2 regions of the Calyptranema fuscum S582 genome follow, and region 1 is predicted to be linked to the other one. Evidence: riboswitches for the same ligand, from Rfam matches in the RefSeq annotation. Region 1 holds a riboswitch; the other holds the start of a gene.

Region 1 (4,215 bases):
TCATCCGGTTCACTCAGCAATTGCTGCACCAATTTTTGCAGGGCGTGGGCGATCGCACTGTAGGGAATATTGCGCTGAAATTGGTCAAACTTCCCAGAAATAAAATAGCCGCGTCTTGCTGTGATGGGTTTATAGAGTTCCTGCACGAGTGCTGATTTACCAATACCAGCAGAGCCGGAAACTAGCATCATTGAAGACACAGAGCCACGGAGACGTGGGAATACAGAGACATTTTCACGCTCCGCGTCCTCGTCTCCTACCATCCTTTCAAACGCTGCTAATAAGGCTGCAATCTCCTCCTCCCGCCCATAAAGTTTTTGTGGAACCTGAAATCGATCGCAAGCATCGTGCAGTCCTATCCGAAAGGGATTGATTTGACCCCTATTTTCTAGCTGACTGGCACAATTCTCTAAATCCGCTTTGATACCCCAAGTACTTTGATAGCGATCTTCAGCATTCTTTGCCATTAGTTTCAAAATGATGTCTGAAACAGGCTCAGGAATCTTAGCATTTAACTTATAGGGCGGTATGGGAGGTTTGGCAAGATGACAGTGGATAAGTTCAAGGACATCTGTTGTCGGAAACGGCAACTGTCCGGTGAGCAGTTCGTAAAACGTCACGCCGAGCGAGTAAAAATCAGTGCGGTAATCGAGCAAACGATTCATCCGCCCCGTTTGCTCTGGAGAGAGGTAGGCAAGGGTTCCCTCTAAAACATGGGGACTTCTGAACGTGGAATTCGTGCGGTTAAATTGAGTTGCAATTCCAAAGTCGATAAGTTTGACAACACCTGTATCGGGATTAAGAACAATGTTTCCAGGATTAATATCTTTGTGGATGATATTGGCGGTATGAATTCTGCCTAAAATTGTGCTGAGATTGATGGCAAGCGGAAGAAAGGTAGATACGGGCATGGGGCAGGAAATCTCTGGGCTTTGCCGCATCCAATACTCCAGGGACTCCCCACCAAAATCTTCCAGGAGAATGACAAGTGTACGTTGATAGTTCTGCTGGCTATATGCTTTGATTACACCTTCTACATTTAAGGATCGAGTAATGACATATTCTTGCCTGTAGCGCGTTAACTCTTGAGGAGCAGGATAATCTTGCTTAAGCAGTTTAATGATGACCCTTTCGGTATCTGTAGAGCAGGGTGCTTGTCCGTCTTGTACTCTAATGCCCCGGTATACTCTTGACGTAGCACTTTCATAGATCTGGGTTTGAACTGAAACGTCTGGTAGGACAATCATCCCAAAGCCCTCCCAATGAGTACAGTTGCTACCCGCATTCAGAACTTAGATGAACTAACTGAGTTTTGACATCTACCTAAAGGAGTAAAGTTCATTTTCAAGTGCATAGATAAATTCACTTGAGTTGATTTTTGTCAGCGATGACGAACTCCTTCCAGCGTCAACACCAACATGACCTGTGCGCCCTGTTGTCGCAGGTTTGTTCCTAACTTTAATGCCATAAATGCAGCATGAAGATCATCTGTGCTGTGATTCAAGTGCATCACAATCGTTTGTCCCTGACCTGTTGTTGATGACTGGGAGATACTTTCACGATGCTGGGCAAAGGCACTGGGAAGATTGTTTAAAACAGGCAGCAGGATCATGCCCAAAGCAGCAATAACGCTAGACACAAGACCAAGACGAATCGTTTTCATTGATGTCTACCTAAACGCAGATTAAATTGAGGTTTGAAACTTACAAAAATCTCAGCACTTCAGCTTGAAAGTACCTACAGCGCTTCGCGCCTGGATCTGTTTAGATTTTTTGTTGTGTGCCGCGCTCCGCACGGCACACAACAAAAAATCTGTAGCTTATGCAATTGAAAATTGCTGTAATTGTCTGATAACTCTCGAAAACAGAATTGTCAAAAGACAGGCTGTCAAAGTGGCTGGGCTTAGAATAAACTTGGTGACTGTGACTCTAACTCTACCGATCGTAGGTGCTAAACTGATTAGCGCGATGTGGTTCTAACGGGAAGCAGCCGTTAGAGGAAACAGGGAAAGAGTAGTGAAAGTCTACCGCTGTCCCGCAACTGTAATTGAGGATGGTTTGCTATCCCCATTAGCCAGGATGCCTGCCAATCGTAGAGCATCTCTTTAGAGGGGTGTCATCCTTAGTCTTACTCTGCGAGGCACAGCATGAAGACACTGCATCGAAAATGGGTCAGTCTAAGTTTAATGGCTGGCTTGAGTAGTTATTTAGTTTTGGGTTCTGCCACTCCTGCCACCGCCATGCATATTGCTGAAGGATTTTTGCCTTGGCAATGGGTCATTTTTTGGTGGGCTATGGCACTACCGTTTCTTGTTGTGGGTTTGCGATCGCTCACTCGTATTACCACCGCCCATCCAGAGCTGAAATTACTTCTGGCACTGTCAGGAGCCTTCACGTTTGTTCTGTCTGCATTGAAAATTCCTTCCGTCACCGGGAGTTGTTCTCATCCAACAGGGACGGGGCTGGGAGCCATTTTGTTTGGACCCTCCGTGATGACGGTGCTGGGGGGAGCCGTATTGCTGTTTCAGGCAATCTTACTGGCACATGGGGGATTGACAACCCTGGGAGCTAATTTGTTTTCAATGGCGATCGTCGGTCCCTTTGCGGCTTATTTTGTCTATCAGCTATTACGGCAAACTGGGCGGCAACGGCTGGCAATTTTTTGTGCAACGGCTTTCGCTGATTTACTGACTTACATGACCACCGCGATTCAGTTGGCATTAGCCTTTCCCGCCGTCCAGGGTGGCGTTATGGCTTCATTTCTGAAGTTTGCAAGTATCTTTGCTGTGACCCAAATACCGCTTGCCATCAGTGAAGGATTACTCACGGTCTTAGTTTGGAATTGGCTGCAATCCTATGGGAAGCAAGAACTGGAAACGTTGAAGCTATTGAGACAGGGGTCATAAGTGATGCCAGAACCCACAATTAAAAATCAATCGGTTAAACAACGCAATTGGCTGCTGGCGATCGCTGTTCTGGCTCTGATTGCTGTTCCACTTGTTTTTGTGCGGGGAGCGTTTAACGGCTCAGATAACCAGGCAGAGCAAGCAATTCAGGAACTTAATCCCACGTATGAACCCTGGTTTAAGCCTTTCTTTGAACCCGCCAGTAGTGAAATTGAAAGCTTTCTATTTGCGGTTCAAGCCGCTCTGGGGGCAGGAGTTGTGGGGTACGCCATTGGATTCTATCAGGGGCGATCGCAAAAACCAAGCGATCGTTCACGGAAATGAGCCATTTGATTGATAGCTGTGCTTACACTAATCGCTTGCGAGGATTACCGCCGAGCCACAAATTAGCGTTTGCAATTATTCTGCTGTTCCTTGCGCTGATCTCCCAGCCCATCGTTCAACTATTGATCACGGTTTGGTTGTTCCTCTGGATTGTGGTGTATGCCAGAATTCCGCCCAAATCCTATCTTCGCTTGTTGTTAATCCCATTTGGCTTTTGGTGCATGAGTTTACCAGCACTGGTATTGAATGGGGTCAGTTTGGATGCCGTCTTGCCTGTGCAGTCCGATATGTGGCAGGGATGGGGTATTGGAGTTGGCAATTTTTATGGGTATATCAGTCAAACCGGCGTGCAGCAGGCGAGTTTGCTGTTGCCCCGAACTTTAGCTACCACAAGCAGCCTCTATTTCATCCTGCTGACTACACCGTTTACGGAGGTGTTGCAGGTTCTCAAACAGTTGCGCTGTCCGGCCCTGTTAATTGAGCTTTTGCTGCTGATCTATCGCTTTATTTTTACAATTTTGGCGATCGCGGAAGAACTTTGGCGAGCACAAGATTCTCGCTGTGGTTATCGCACCTGGAAACGCGGCATTCATAGCCTCAGTCTTTTGGTGGGACAATTGCTTCAGCGATCGCTAGAGAGTTACCGTCAAGTCTCATTGACGCTGGCAGCACGGGGGTTTAATGGACAACTGCATGTCTGGTGCTCCTACCCTTACCAACCGTCTCGACGGCACATCCTGGAAGCCGCGATCGGCTGTTTGCTGCTGCTGCTGCTAACGACCACCCTTCACATATCTCCCTGGCTAAATTGATGTCTGCTCCGATACTGGAATTTGCGAATGTCATCTATCGCTATCCCCATAGTCGCCATGCTGCCATTCGAGGGTTAACGCTCAATATCCCAAGTGGCAAACGCTGTGGGCTGATTGGTCAAAATGGTTGCGGTAAGACGACCTTATTTTTGCTGGCAAATGGTCTTTATCAGC
Region 2 (4,215 bases), on a different contig from region 1:
GGAACCGAAACAAAGCCTTTAATCCGGTAGATTTCTTGCTGCTGCACCAGGGTTTGCAAACGGTGGATCAAAGTTGCCGGGTCAAAGGCGTCATCGACCCAAAATTGAACGGAGTTAATGCCATCATCGTGGTCGTGGTCTTCTTCGGTGTCATGGTGGCTGGGACGGCTGTCGAGATTATCTTCTACAGCAGAATTAAAGCCCAATAGTAACTCAGTAGTCACCTGACCCTGTTTGCATGGCACGATCTTGACACCCGCCCGGAGTTCTTGCTGCAACCACTTCATCACCTTGGCTTGCGCCTCAGCATCGACGCAATCAACCTTGGTCAACAACACCAGATCCGCACAGGCCAGTTGATCTTCAAACAATTCTTCGATCGGAGTTTCATGTTCCAGGCTAGAATCTGCCTGTCGTTGGGCTTCCAAAGCATCCAGATCGCCAACCAGTTGACCATTGGCTAAAGCCGCACAATCTACGACTGTGATCACCCCATCCACCGTGGCAGCCGTGCGAATTTCGTGCCAGCGAAACGCTTGCACCAACGGTTTCGGTAACGCCAATCCAGACGTTTCAATCACAATACAATCGATTTGATCCCGCCGTTTCAGCAATTCCTGCATAGTGGGTAAAAATTCTTCTTGCACGGTGCAGCAAAGGCAACCATTGGTCAATTCCACAATAGTGCTGGGGGTGTCGTCGTCGTCGCACACCTGACAAGAGCGCAAGAGTTCGCCGTCAATGCCAACTTCGCCAAATTCATTAACCAGTACCGCAATGCGGCGACCTTCGTTATTTTGCAAAAGATGGCGAACAAGGGTGGTTTTCCCTGCGCCCAGGAAACCTGTGACCACTGTAACCGGGATTTTATGCATGGTTGGAGGGTGTTCTTGAAACGGGTAAGGGCAAAGTCATGCGGCGCAATCCAAACCCCGCACCTAAGCCAACGGCGGCGATCGCCGTCAGATAGGCAAGACTGATCAGCCGGACTGATAGCGGCGGAAAGGCACCGTCTACCTCTACATCCTGCATCAAACTCAGAGACGGAAAGGCTGGGTCGGCGTTGGCTGGGGGCGATGCTGTAATCTGAATGGCATGGGGCATGCCATCAAAAAACTGTTGCGTCCAGGCTACCGTACCGTTAGCGTCTGGAATACCACGATAGGCAAACATCAGCTCGTTTTCTTCCAGCCCTATCACCTGAATGTTGAACTCAGCCTGGTCGATCGGCTGTTGGGTGCGGCTGTCTGCCAGTTGGACGGATAAATCGGCAGTCGTGCCGACTTGAGCATCAGTTTCACCTTGATAGGTCAGCGTCAGATTTCCGGCTTGGGGGACAGCGGCGGGACGGGGAACAGATTCATGATGACTGTGATTGTGGCTGGCTTCTGCCAATTCGGCATAGATATTGACAAACAACAGCGCAGCGATCGCCACAACTGTAACTCCCGATAACAATAACCGCACGGGTTGTGCGGCTACCTCACCCTCTTGAGCCTGAGAACGAGCGCCAATCACCCAACCGCCACCCAACCCCACCAGGAGCAAAACAGCTGCCAAAATAGCAGCATTGCGATATTTGATCGGGTTTTCGGGAACCGTGAGGGTTAACGTTTGTTGAAACGGTTCAAATGCCCCTGCGGTTAGCGGCGAAACTGTGACCAGGAGGCGATAGTTGCCACGAATGGGCATGCGCTGTTGCCACTGAAGTGTACCCGTCGGAGCGATCGCATCCAGTGTCAGTAGCGTGGTGCCTTCGACCATGGGGAAATCCGTCGTCAGCCAGGGAGTTTTAGCAGGAGTCAACAGCTCTAGCTGAAATCGGACATTCGGCAAGGGCTGTTGGTTGTCATCTAGAGCTTGCAGTTGAATGGCGATCGGTTCTTTTAAGGGAACGGTTTGCTGAAGTGGTGGCTGCGTTTCTAACTGCACGGAGGGCTGAGCCAGACTAGCCGTTGCAACACCAAACAGGCTGATGAGGCTGGATACTCCGCCCATCAGCAACAGACGATTCAATTGATACATAACATTACCTAATGACAACCTACACCCAGTGTTGCGTGGCGAGTACTGTGAAGGGCGTCATGGGCAGGGGGGTAAGAACTGAAATACAGCGTCCAAACGGTGAGTGAGCTGAGCGATAGATAGAGCGCGATTTGCACCGGCACGGATAACGTAACTTGTGCGGTGCGCTTAAGCACGAGTGAAGCCGAAGCAGTCATGATCTGTACCTCGCAGATAACTGAATAGAGCGATCGCACTGAAAGTAGGCATTCTGACTCATGAGCCGAGACTCAATTACAGCTGCGGGACAGTGCCGGACTTTCACCGAACTTTCCCTGTCTTTTTGCTTGGAACCCAAGACAAAAAGCTCCCGATGGCACTTCTCCATCAGAACCTCTCAGTGATGCTTAATCAAGCTATCACGTCCCTTTTATTTGAATGCTTAAGATTTATAACTCATCTTCAGAATTCCAATCTGCCATCCTCCTTTCGGCAAATTTCAGGCACCATAGAAGACGAGGATGCTCCATTAAAGTTTTCATGACAACTGACTTAACCACCCGCGATCGCCAATTTACCTCTCTGGAACAAGCTTTAAAGCACTTTTTTGGCTACGATAGCTTTCGTCCAGGGCAACGGCAGATTATCGAAACTGCCCTACAACGGCAAGATTCTCTTGTCGTCATGCCCACCGGGGGTGGCAAATCGCTCTGTTTTCAACTACCGGCTCTGCTCAATCCGGGGTTAACGGTGGTGGTGTCGCCGTTGATTGCGCTGATGCAAGACCAGGTTCAGGCATTACAAGACAACGGCATTGGGGCAACATTTCTCAATAGCAGCCTGGGTTTAAACGAAACGCGACAGCGAGAACGAGCCATTCTCAATGGCGATATCAAACTCCTCTATGCAGCACCGGAACGATTGCTGAGTGAGAGTTTTTTGCCCTTTTTGACACAGGTTTCCGAAAAAATTGGGATTGCCGGATTTGCCATCGATGAAGCCCATTGTGTTTCTGAATGGGGGCATGACTTCCGCCCCGAATATCGACAATTGCGGCAGGTGCGGCAACGTTACCCCGATGTGTCGGTAATGGCATTGACAGCAACGGCAACCGAGCGCGTGCGGCAAGATATTGTGCAGCAGTTGCAATTAGAATCACCCTTCATTCACATTGCCAGCTTCAATCGCCAAAATCTGTATTACGAAGTTCGTCCCAAACAAAAACATGCCTACCTAGAGTTGTTGCAACTGGTGCAAAAGACCCATGGATCTGGCATCATCTATTGTCTCAGCCGTAAAAAAGTCGATGAAATCACCTTCCGGCTTCAGCAAGATGGTATTCAAGCTTTGCCCTATCATGCCGGGTTAAACGACAAACAACGGACTGAAAATCAAAATCGATTCATTCGCGATGATGTCCGCGTGATGGTAGCAACGATCGCCTTTGGCATGGGGATTAACAAACCTGATGTTCGCTTTGTTTGTCACTTTGACTTACCGCGCAATCTGGAAAGTTATTACCAGGAATCAGGGCGTGCCGGACGGGATGGTGATGATGCGAAATGCACCTTGTTTTTTAGCTATGGTGACTTGAAATCATTGGAGTATTTGATTGCTCAAAAGGTTGATCCGATTTATGGGGAACCCTTAGCCGAAGAACAACAAATCGCTCGCCAGCAAGTCCGTCAGGTGGTGGATTATGCCGAAAGTACCGAATGTCGGCGGCGCATTCAACTGGCATATTTTGGCGAACGGTTTGCGGGCAATTGCGGCAATTGCGATAACTGTCTCACCCCTCGCCCCGTCGAAGATTGGACGGTTGACGCCCAGAAGTTTCTCTCTTGCGTTGCCCGTTGCAAAGAACGCTTTGGCATGAAGTACATCATTGATGTGTTACGTGGCTCCAAAGACAAGCGCATTTTGCAAAACGGTCATAACGAACTTTCAACCTATGGCATCGGACGCGATCGCAGTGGCGACGAATGGAAAATGCTAGGGCGATCGCTCTTGCATCAGGGCATCCTTACCGAAACCAGCGACGGCTACTCGATCCTTAAACTCAACGAGCAAAGTTGGGAAGTCATGCGTAAACAACGCACCGTTTTGATCACCGTTTCTACCCCGTCTGTAACCGAAACAGAAGAAGAATCGCGTGCCAAAGCCGATGTGGATATGCTGATCGAAAAATTGCGATCGCTGCGCAAAGAAGTT

The links. A riboswitch is a leader RNA that binds a small molecule or an ion and turns the genes downstream of it on or off. The one in region 1 is predicted to bind cobalamin.
Region 2: linked by a shared signal. The riboswitch ahead of ACR6Z4_RS26085 (CbtB domain-containing protein) and the one ahead of ACR6Z4_RS00970 (energy-coupling factor ABC transporter permease) in region 1 are both predicted to bind cobalamin.

What each region holds. Positions count from the first base shown of each region.
Region 1 covers NZ_JBSLYH010000001.1:258,498-262,712, forward strand. The annotation lists gene ACR6Z4_RS00960 (AAA family ATPase) at 1-1,247, opposite strand, end outside; gene ACR6Z4_RS00965 (hypothetical protein) at 1,382-1,663, opposite strand; cobalamin riboswitch at 1,953-2,104, shown strand; gene ACR6Z4_RS00970 (energy-coupling factor ABC transporter permease) at 2,147-2,905, shown strand; gene ACR6Z4_RS00975 (energy-coupling factor ABC transporter substrate-binding protein) at 2,909-3,229, shown strand; gene cbiQ (cobalt ECF transporter T component CbiQ) at 3,226-4,041, shown strand; gene ACR6Z4_RS00985 (energy-coupling factor ABC transporter ATP-binding protein) at 4,041-4,215, shown strand, end outside.
Region 2 covers NZ_JBSLYH010000051.1:11,674-15,888, reverse strand. The annotation lists gene cobW (cobalamin biosynthesis protein CobW) at 1-875, opposite strand, end outside; gene ACR6Z4_RS26090 (hypothetical protein) at 868-2,025, opposite strand; gene ACR6Z4_RS26085 (CbtB domain-containing protein) at 2,034-2,222, opposite strand; cobalamin riboswitch at 2,249-2,391, opposite strand; gene recQ (DNA helicase RecQ) at 2,545-4,215, shown strand, end outside.